2 linked regions of the Hydrogenovibrio crunogenus genome follow. The protein of the gene in region 1 interacts with the protein of each later gene in a pairwise test. Links are inferred from orthologs where the notes say so. Each region holds a gene or a part of one and is shown in the gene's direction. Other genes may lie near its edges.

Evidence for each region. Proteins that work in one complex are often made in the same cells at the same time.
Region 2: the proteins of mrdA (region 1) and GHNINEIG_RS10840 interact in binary tests that used the Escherichia coli proteins (3 or more experiments, as listed by UniProt). The link is inferred for Hydrogenovibrio crunogenus from one-to-one orthologs.

Annotation. Positions count from the first base shown.
Region 1 is NZ_CP032096.1:1,792,570-1,798,834, forward strand. Bases 1,467-4,395 are described here. They hold mrdA (penicillin-binding protein 2), read left to right. Parts: upstream 1,467-1,986; coding sequence 1,987-3,804; downstream 3,805-4,395. Other genes in these bases: mreC (rod shape-determining protein MreC), read left to right, coding at 1,467-1,488; mreD (rod shape-determining protein MreD), read left to right, coding at 1,478-1,981; rodA (rod shape-determining protein RodA), read left to right, coding at 3,794-4,395. In the rest of the region: GHNINEIG_RS08570 (rod shape-determining protein), read left to right, coding at 1-583; more of mreC, read left to right, coding at 646-1,466; more of rodA, read left to right, coding at 4,396-4,924; GHNINEIG_RS08595 (D-alanyl-D-alanine carboxypeptidase family protein), read left to right, coding at 5,066-6,256. UniProt on the Escherichia coli protein: Catalyzes cross-linking of the peptidoglycan cell wall. Responsible for the determination of the rod shape of the cell. Is probably required for lateral peptidoglycan synthesis and maintenance of the correct diameter during lateral and centripetal growth.
Region 2 is NZ_CP032096.1:2,286,096-2,290,865, forward strand. The notes cover bases 1,676-4,740. They hold GHNINEIG_RS10840 (penicillin-binding protein 1A), read left to right. Parts: upstream 1,676-2,033; coding sequence 2,034-4,448; downstream 4,449-4,740. Other genes in these bases: GHNINEIG_RS10835 (hypothetical protein), read left to right, coding at 1,676-1,799; GHNINEIG_RS10845 (fructosamine kinase family protein), read left to right, coding at 4,485-4,740. Also shown: rdgB (RdgB/HAM1 family non-canonical purine NTP pyrophosphatase), read right to left, coding at 1-400; GHNINEIG_RS10830 (YicC/YloC family endoribonuclease), read left to right, coding at 534-1,397; more of GHNINEIG_RS10835, read left to right, coding at 1,590-1,675; more of GHNINEIG_RS10845, read left to right, coding at 4,741-4,770. UniProt on the Escherichia coli protein: Cell wall formation. Synthesis of cross-linked peptidoglycan from the lipid intermediates.

The DNA of each region.
Region 1 (6,265 bases):
AGTAAGTGAAGCAACAGGGTCTATGGTTGTTGATATCGGGGGTGGTACCACAGAGGTTGCGACACTGTCACTAAACGGTATTGTTTGGTCAGATTCTGTTAAAGTCGGAGGCGATCGCTTTGATGATGCCATTATCAAATATGTTCGTCGCAATTACGGCATGGTGATTGGGGAAGCAACGGCTGAAAAAATTAAAAAAGAGATCGGAACGGCTTACCATGAAATTGAACCAGACACACTTGAAGTTCACGGTGCAAACATTGCTGAATCTGTTCCTCGTCGCTTCACACTTAACAGCAACGAGATTTTAGAAGCCTTACAAGAGCCACTTTCTGCAATCGTCAGTGCGGTTAGAACGGCCTTAGAGCACACGCCACCGGAATTGGGAGCTGATATTGCTGAACATGGTATCGTTTTAACAGGTGGGGGCGCTCTATTACGCAACATCAATATTATGCTTTCTGAAGAAACTGGTGTTCCGGTTATCATTGCTGATGACCCTCTAACCTGTGTTGCTCGCGGAGGTGGTCGTGCATTAGAGCTTATGGATGAAAAAGGAATTGATGTCTTTTCTTTTGACTAAAATGAATGGTTCTACCTTTTTCAAAAGAATAACAAGCCTTCCTACCACAGGAGGGCTTAGCTATTAACCTCAGCACGACCTCACCCCAAAAAGAAGGAACACAATTCCTTTTATTTTTTATCCTGAGTATCGCATTAATGGTAATGGATCATTACAGCCATTTACTTTCCAATTTTCGTAACGTGTTACTCACGACAATCGATCCGATTGAACGAACGGCTACTCTGCCTCTAGACATCTATAATTGGATGCAACAGGACTACACCACCATCAACCAGTTACAAATGCGCAACCAGCAACTGGAAACGGAAAACTTACTTCTCAAGGCACAACAGCAGCAAATGGGCAAGCTCAAACTTGAGATTAACCGCTTAAACCGTTTATTGGGAACAGCCAGTCAAATGAGTTCTTCCAGCGTTCAAATTGCCAACGTAAGCTCCTATAGCGAAACACCTCTAGCGCAATTCTACACGTTAAACAAGGGTTCTCTAGATGGGGTCAAAATCAATCAAACTGTGATTGATGCTAAAGGATTAATAGGACAAATCACCTCCTTGACGCCGTCATCTTCACGCGTTCAATTAATTACAGACCCTGACATCCAAGTGCCTGTAAGAATTCAACGAACGGGTCAACGCGGTATTCTTAACGGTTTAGGCCACAATCAACTTTCATTGATGTTCATTCCAAACTCTAGCTCCATCAAAGAAGGCGACTTACTTGAAACATCTGGGTTGGGAGATGTTTTTCCGGAAGGACACCCTGTTGCCACGGTGAGGCAAGTAAACCTTCTAAAAGGTGAACCTTATTATGAAATTTTTGCTCGGCCTGTCGCAGATCTAAATCTGTCTCAAAAGGTACTTATCTTGTCTAAAAAAACGGAGCGTGATAACCATGTCCGATAAGGTTTTCTCTCTGCGGTTTTCGGACATTAAATGGCTGTTTATATTCAGTTACTTTGTTTCCGTTGTGATTGATAGCATGATGATTTTAAGCTTTAACATCAATTTCGTGCCTTATCTTACCCTGTTAATTTTATTGTTCTGGTCGACCCAAATCCTCAATCAGACTCACTTGTTTTCAGCTTTTGCGCTAGGTCTGCTATTTGATGCGTCAATGAATACCCCATTAGGCTCCCATAGTTTAATTTTTGTGACCATCACTTTCTTAATGCTACGCTCACGATTAAGGTTTAAAGGCTACCCTCTCTGGCAGCAATCCATCATTGTCGGCAGTTACTTCATCTTATTCCAAATTATGAGCTGGTTTATATTCCACCCCGTCTTAGTCGGAAATGCCGTGCTGTATTACTGGGTTGAACCATTACTAGCCATTCTTATCTGGCCCGTACTAACTCAAATCATGCATCAATTGACTCACCGCTCCGTCTTTAGTTAATGAGTATGAGAAATAAACACCGCTATCAAACTGAAAGCGAAATCTTTTTTCAAAAAAGGCTTTTTCGCAATCGAATTTACTTTGCGTTAGCACTCGCACTTATTTTCTTCTCTCTTCTTTGGGTTCGGATGAGTTATCTTCAGTGGGTTGGATATAAGCATTATCATTCCATGTCTGAGGGAAACCGAATTTCAGTGGAAGCCATTCCACCGGTCCGAGGCCGAATTTTTGACCGAAACCATGTTTTATTGGCTGACAATCAACCTGTATTCGTTTTAAAGTTTTCCAAAGATAAAATAGAAAATATTCAAGACAGCTTCTCAACTCTTCAAGACTTACTCCCCAACCTTTCTGAAGAACGCCTTACCCGCTTCTTTGATCGACTCAAAGTGACTAGTAAGTACCGTCCTTTGTATTTACCTTACACACTTTCAGAAGCAGAAGCGGCACGCTTTGCTGGTCATAGCTACCAGCTCCCTGGCATTACACTGGTGGCCAAGCTTAAACGGATGTATCCTTTCAATAAATCAGCGGTGCATGCCATTGGCTATGTAGGAAAAATCAACCAAAAAGAGTTTAGTAAATTAAGTGAATCCAAATATGCTGGAACCGATGTCATAGGGAAACTCGGTGTCGAAAAATACTATGAATCTCTATTACACGGTTCACCAGGGTTACAACAGATTGAAACCAATGCTCGCGGTCGCGTCATTCAAAAACTGGAAAGTGTTCCCGCAAAGCCAGGCAAAAACATTCAGCTTACAATCGACATTCGATTGCAACAATATATCGAAAACTATTTGGATGGAAAAAAAGCCGCCGTTGTTGTCACCGACCCTAAAACCGGTGAAATACTCGCCTATGTCAGTACGCCCGGATACGATCCAAACTTATTTGTCGATGGTATTAGTCAAGTGAAATACCAAGAGCTTTTAAAAGACCACAACCGTCCTCTTATTAATCGCGTGATCAATGGTCAATATCCACCTGGCTCTACCATCAAACCTTTTGTCGCCTTAGCCGCCATTGAGAACAACATTATTTCTCCCTATAAAAAAATATTCGACCCTGGCTTTCTTGAGTTTAAAGACCATCGTTATCGGGATTGGAAAAGGCAGGGACACGGCCTAGTTGACATGAATGATGCTGTCGCACAATCCTGCGACACTTATTTTTACGAGCTTAGTTTAAATATGGGAATCGACCTGATTCATGATTCACTTTACCCTTTCGGGTTCGGTCACCATACAAAGATTGATTTATACAATGAGTCCGTCGGCATCTTACCATCTAAAGCCTGGAAGAGCCGCGTGAAAGGCCAAACGTGGTATAAAGGGGAAACCATCATTGCCGCCATTGGCCAAGGTTATTTTTTAAGCACGCCTTTACAATTGGCAAAAGCGATCTCTATTATGGCTAACCGAGGAGAGATCGTTGAGCCACACTTGCTCAAAGACAATGAGCAGACCAAAAAAGAACAAATCCCCATTCAGAATATCGAAAACTGGGAAAAAGTGATTAAAGCCATGATGGATGTTTTACACAGCCCAAGAGGAACCGCACGAAAATACGGCAGAGACCTTCCTTTCAAAATGGCGGGCAAAACAGGAACGGCTCAAGTTTTCAGCTTAAACGAAGGCGAATATGACGAAGAGAACATTAAAAAAAGCTTACGCGACCACTCTTTGTTCATTGGATTTGCTCCTGTCAAGAAGCCAAAGATTGCCATCAGTGTCATTGTTGAAAACTCGACTTTAAAAGCAGCCCCGGTGGCGGTGGACATTACTAAATACTATCTTTCTGAGTTACAAGATGAAAATTGACTTACCTGCTAGAGAAAAAGTTTACCGAAAGAATCGAGGCATTCTTGTCTCGCTTCACTTGGATGGTTGGTTATTGCTAGGAATTGCGCTATTGATCGTCACTGGCAGCTTAATCGTTTTCAGCGCGTCCGGTGCAGACCAAGAAGTGTTATCTCGTCACCTTGTTCGCGTTGGCTTTGCATTCTTTCTAATGCTTGTTTTTGCTCAAATCCCACCGAATATTTTAAAAATTTACACGCCTTGGGTTTTTGGCGTGGGAACCCTAATGCTCATCAGTGTTCTGCTGTTTGGTGATATCGGCAAAGGGGCTAAACGTTGGCTAGATTTTGGCTTCTTCCGTTTTCAACCGTCCGAAGTTATGAAACTGGCACTCCCTATGATGATTGCTTGGTTGTTTGCCCATGATTCACTCCCCCCTCCTAATAAAAAAATGCTTATTGGGTTAGGCCTTGTTGGCCTCATTGCCGGTTTAATTATTGTTCAACCAGACTTGGGAACCTCTATTCTCATAGCGATGAGCGGGTTGTTTGTCCTGTTTTTTGCCGGTCTGTCCTGGCGATGGATATTATCTGCAACAGGACTAGTCGCGGCAAGCTTACCTATCGTTTGGAACTTTTACATGTATGATTATCAAAAACAGCGAGTTTTAACCTTCTTAGATCCTGAATCGGATCCTCTTGGCACAGGTTATCATATCATTCAATCCAAAATAGCGATTGGATCAGGCGGTATCGAAGGTAAAGGGTTTATGGGAAGCACTCAGGCACATTTGGAGTTCTTACCAGAAAGCACGACAGATTTTATTTTTTCCGTCCTAGCCGAAGAATTCGGATTAATAGGCGTCACAGGCTTACTACTGTTATATCTTTTTGTGATTGGCCGTGGTCTTTACATTGCATCGCAAGCACAGGAAAACTTTGCACGACTGACGGCAGCCAGTCTTGTTATGACATTATTCGTCTATGTTTTTGTCAACATCGGCATGGTCAGTGGGTTATTACCTGTTGTAGGCCTCCCTCTTCCGCTTTTAAGTTATGGAGGAAGCTCTCTAGTCACTTTAATGGTCAGCTTTGGCATCTTAATGTCTATCCACACCCATAAAAAACTTTTAACATCTTAGAAGACTGGAATATCGCTTATTCATATTCCTCCATTATTTATCCATCCTTAAGCCCTGTTTAATGCCGCTTCCTCTCTTTTGATTTAAAGAGAAGTGTGTTAAATTATTAACATTATTAATAGTATTTAAAGACGCATCTCAATGATTAAAATTTTAGGTTTATTTTTCACTCTTTTCGCAATCGCGTTACCTTCTGCGGCAAAAACAGTTCAATCGCAACCCGTTGCCCCTATTCCGCATGTCGTGCCTTCTGCACCGAAAACAGCGGCGGAAGCTTACATTCTGATTGACTTCAATAGTGGCAAAATCATTGCCAGCAGCCACCCTGAAATGCGCGTGGAACCTGCCAGCTTAACTAAAATCATGACAGGATACGTAGTCATTAACGAATTGGCCAATGGAAACATTCATCTGGATGACATGGTGACTATTTCTCCTAAGGCTTGGAAAATGCCCGGCTCTAAAATGTTTATCGAGGTTGGTAAAAAGGTTTCCGTTAAAAACCTAATCAAGGGAATGGTTATCCAGTCTGGTAATGATGCCAGTGTTGCGCTTGCAGAACATATTGCAGGAAGTGAAGAAGTTTTTGCCGAACTTATGAATAAGTATGCCGCTTCTTTAGGCATGACCGGCACTCACTATATGAACGCAACAGGTCTACCAAATCCTGATCACTATACAACGGCTCATGATTTATCGATTTTAGCCAGAGCATTAATCACTAAGTTTCCAGAAGAATACAAATGGTATGCGCAAAAGAAATTTACCTTTAACGGCATTACCCAATACAACCGCAATAAATTACTCTGGCAAGACCCTTCCGTTGATGGGTTAAAAACGGGTCATACCGAGTCAGCGGGTTACTGCTTGGTCGCTTCAGCAAAACGTGATGATATGCGTTTAATTTCCGTTGTTTTAGGAACTGACGGTGCCAAAACACGTATTCAGGAAAGCCAAAAACTATTGAACTACGGGTTCCGTTTTTTCGAGACGCATAAACTGTATGACAATGGACAACGTTTAAATGATGCACGTATTTGGGAAGGTCAAAAAGATTCTGTTGGACTAGGCTTAACGGATGATCTTTATGTCACCATTCCTCGTGGTCAATACAAAAATTTAAAAATTGAGTCATCCATTCAGCCTGAAATCATCGCCCCTGTTGCTGAAGAAAAACCACTCGGTAAGTTGTTTATCACTTTAAACGGCGACACCATTGAAGAAAGACCATTGGTTGCTTTATCGGAAATTGAAGAAGGTTCATTCTTCAAAAAAATCATTGACCAGATAAAGCTCCTTTTTAAAAGCCTCTTTGATCTTATTGGGCTTTAATTAAGGAAT
Region 2 (4,770 bases), 490 kb from region 1 along the record:
CATCTTTATGCCGAACATACACCATGGCACAGTAATAACACGCTTGTCGATTTTCAACCGGTACGCCGTTCAACTCATCTAATAGTTTTTGATTGTTAAGTGCATCCGAAGCTGGCTGACCTTGATACCCTTCAGAATACCGCGCGGAATAAATGCCCGGGCGACCTTGTAGAAAATCGACCTCTAACCCGGAATCGTCTGCAATGGCTGGCAAACCGGTTTTAGCACTGGCAAACCGCGCTTTAAGAATGGCGTTTTCAATAAAACTGAATCCATCTTCAACCGCTTCTTCGCTGAAATAGTCCGATTGAGCCTGCACACTGAATGCCAAAGGCGCCAAAATTTCTTGCATCTCAGCAAGCTTTCCGACGTTTCCCGTGGCAAGAATAACGGTTTTCATGAAATGACTCCTGTATTTTGTCCATCACACTCACTCAGTGCAAAAAAAACGATAACCCTTTAGAATAAAGGCATTATACCCAAAGCTCAGCTTTTGCTTCACAAAAAGCCTACACATTCAGCAAGGAACCATCATGAAAAGTATGACCGCTTTTGCCTTATCCAAACACGCTTTTGACTGGGGTTCCCTTACTTGGGAATTGCGCGCTGTCAATCAACGTTTTCTAGAAGTACACTTACGACTTCCTGACAGCATTAAACCGTTAGAAATGACCATCCGGGAACAACTCAAAAAAAACATTTCTCGAGGCAAGGTTGAAGCGACACTGCGCCTTTCGGTGACACAATCCGAAACCGAGTTCAGTGTGAATGAACCTCTACTAAAAGACCTGACTCAAGCCATTCAAACAGTACAGATGGCGTTACCCGAAGCGACTCAAGTAAACCCTGTTGACTTACTGAAATGGCCAGGCCTGCTGCAAAACCTAAATGCGGAAAACAATGACGCCTTCAATGACGATATTTTAAGGACACTTCAAGCCTGTTTGGACGAGTTTAACCAAACCCGTTCACGAGAAGGAACATCGCTTCAAAAAATCATTATCGAGAAAACACAAGCCATGAGAGAACTCGTAAACCGAGCACAAGGGTTACTGCCAGAAATACAAGCTCACTTCGCCGAACAGCTAAAACAACGTATTATGGAATTGGCCGACTCGTTAGATGAAGCTAGATACCATCAAGAAGTGGCCATCCAAGCGCAAAAAATGGATGTTGCAGAAGAATTGGATCGCCTCAACACGCATTTAGATGAAGTTGAACGGCTGGTAAAAACCACAGGGGTGATGGGGCGTCGTTTAGACTTTTTAATGCAAGAATTAAACCGGGAAGCGAATACACTGGGTTCTAAATCCATCGACAGTCGTACTGCTCAAATCAGCGTGGAACTCAAAGTCCTGATTGAGCAAATTCGCGAACAAATTCAAAATATTGAATAAACAAACCGCTTAAATAGCGTGCAATAGGCTTATTGGTTTGAAAGCAAATATCGCACACAGCCCCTGTTAAAAGTTTTTCAGCTTATAAAGATTCTTTCTTGACCTCAATCAAGATTTTTATTTGAAATTTGACTATAAGCGCAGTATAGTTCGAAATGTTGTAAGGAATCACAACTTATCTGAGGAAAAAAAATGAACAATTTTATGAAAATGCTTGGTGTGCTCGTGGTTACGGTTGTTATCCCACTGGCAGTCCTATTAGGAATCTGGGCAGGTTACCTACCAGACTCTCTACAAGTTGGTATCGGCATGTTTGGTGTTATTGCGGCAATCACTGTGATTGTTGTAGGTCACATTTATATGATCTACAGTGACATCAAAACAAAGCGTTATTCAAAATAAACTTTCGTTGAATAAAACGTGCCTAAAAACCCGGTTCATACCGGGTTTTTGCTTTCATTCAACCTATCTCTTTAGTATTTAAAGATTTTCTCGTATAATCCCCCTCTAAATTTAGCCAAAAAATCTTTTTGAATTATCAAAAGACATGCGATAATTTAACAGGCTGCTTAAACCTATCCTAGGTAGTTGATATTATAAAGATTCCTTAATCCCTAAACGGTAAAAAACGCACTCATGACCACAGACTCAAATTCGCAGACGCCTGAAGAACACGATACGCCACCAAAGAAAAAACGCAGCCGATTTAAACACTTTTTCTGGTTTTCCACGTTTTTCGGGTTTATTGTTGCTCCGGCCGCGATTGCGATCACCTATGCCATTACCATCTATCCAACCCTGCCGGATGCTTCTGCATTAAAAGAGGTGACCTATCAAGTTCCTTTAAAAATTGTCACCAAAGATCACCAGTTGATTACTGAAATTGGAACTAAAAAACGTATCCCGCTAGATTATTCAGAAATCCCCGAACGCATGACTCAGGCGATTATTTCCTCTGAGGATGAAAGCTTTTTTGAACACGGCGGTGTCGACTATAAAGGATTAGCCCGCGCCGTTTATGAATTGGTAACCACCGGTAGTAAAAAGTCAGGGGGGTCTACCATCACTATGCAGGTGGCGCGTAACTTCTTTTTGACTAAGAAAAAAACTTATTTACGTAAAGTGAATGAAATTGTCCTGTCTTATAAAATTGAACACCAAATCAGCAAACAGGAAATTCTGGCACTGTACCTCAACAAAATCTTTTTAGGGTATCGTTCTTACGGGGTTGCCGCTGCCGCCCAAACTTACTATGGTAAATCCATCAACGAGCTTTCTTTGGATGAGTTTGCCATGATTGCAGGATTACCTAAAGCACCATCCCGCTACAACCCGATCTACAACCCTGAGCGCGCAAAACTGCGTCGTAATTATGTGTTACGTCGTATGTACGAAAACCATTACATCACTCAGGAAGAGATGAACCAAGCGCAAAATGTTCCGGTTCACGCTAAGTTAACCGGAGCTCAAATTGATATTGAAGCCGGCTATGTCGCAGAAATGGCGCGAAGTTTCGCGGTTGATAAATTTGGAGAGGATGCCTTAAAGAACGGATTAACAATTGTCACCACCATTGACAGTCACCTTCAATCGGTCGCCAACCTGGCGGTCAGAAATGGACTGCAGGACTATGAAAGACGTCATGGATACAGAGGCCCGATCAAACACCTTGCCCCAACCCTGCTTTCCGACAACGAACAACTGTTGGAAACCTTGGACGATATTCCAAAATTTGGCTTCCTTGAAGTGGGCGTGGTTACGGATGTAACCGAAGCCAATGCCAGCGTGTTGATGGCAAACAATGAACAAATTACTTTGAATTTCGATGACATGCGCTGGGCGGCTCCCTATATTGATGAAAACAAAACCGGTCCCGACCCTGAAAGTGCTTTGGATGTGTTGTCTGCCGGAGATGTCATTTATTTGCAAAATAAAGACGACCACTGGCAATTGGCTCAAGACCCACAAACTGAGTCAGGCTTGGTTTCGGTTGATCCTAAGGATGGCAAAATCATTGCCCTCGTGGGAGGATTTGATTACTTTAGAAGTAAGTTCAACCGTGTCCTCCAAGCACAGCGTCAGGTAGGGTCTAATATCAAACCTTTCTTGTATTCCAGTGCTCTGGAGACAGGACTGACAGCGGCCAGCATCATCAACGATGCGCCGGTAGTGTTTCATGATAGCGCATTAGAAGATACGTGGCGTCCAGAAAATTATTCTGGTCGTTTCTATGGCCCAACCCGTTTACGTAAAGCCTTAGCGCATTCTCGAAATCTGGTATCGATTCGGTTATTACGCCAAATCGGCATTCGTTATGCGGTTAATTACATGGAGCGCTTCGGGTTTCCTAAGGACCAACTCAATGCACACCGGGATTTATCTCTGGCACTAGGATCGGTACCCCTGACCCCCATTCAAGTGGTTCGAGGGTATGCCACATTTGCCAATACCGGTTATCGTATTGACCCTTACATTATTGACTCTGTTTTAGATTTTAATGGTGATACGTTGTATAAAGCACATCCGTTAAAAGCGTGCATGACTCAATGCTATGAAGGCGACCCTCAAAATGCGCCGCGCGTCATTACTCCGCAAAATGCTTACATCATGACGTCCATGATGCAAGACGTCATCAACTATGGCTCTGGGCGTAAAGCCAAAGTGCTAGGACGACAAGACATTGCCGGAAAAACGGGCACGACCAATGAACAAAAAGACGCTTGGTTTTCTGGGTTCAACCCAGAAATTGCCACCACCGTTTGGGTCGGATTTGATACTCCCAAAACATTAGGACGCTCAGAAGTCGGTGGGCGTGCCGCACTGCCGATTTGGATTGACTATATGCGTGAAGCATTAAAGCCTTACCCTAATGCCCCCTTCCCGTTACCAGAAGGACTGGTGAATGTTCCCATTGATCGCTCAACAGGCATGGCGGTTCCCGCTGACACGCCGGGTGCTTTCTTTGAGGTGTTCAGAGAAGCCTATGCGCCTAAAATTCCTGACCTTTCCGAAAAACGTATGGAAGAGATCACGCAAGAACTGTTTGAATAACCCTAGGGAGGCGAATCCCCTATTAAAGGAGAGACTATGAATTGGAACGCACTCGCAGACTCAATTTCTAAACTCACCGGAACGCCTTTTCAAATTGAAAGCGCCGCTCCCGTTGGCGGAGGCGATATTCATAAAGCCTATCGCCTGCATAGCGCTGAGGGAAACTTTTTTCTCAAGAGCAACCAATCTTCTCAGGCCGCTTTATTTGAAACAGAAGCAAACAGCTTAAAAGCCCTTTCCAGCACACTCAGCATTACCGTGCCTAAAGTCATTGCAACGGGAGTGGAAAATGACCAGGCCTGGCTTCTTTTGGAATATTTAG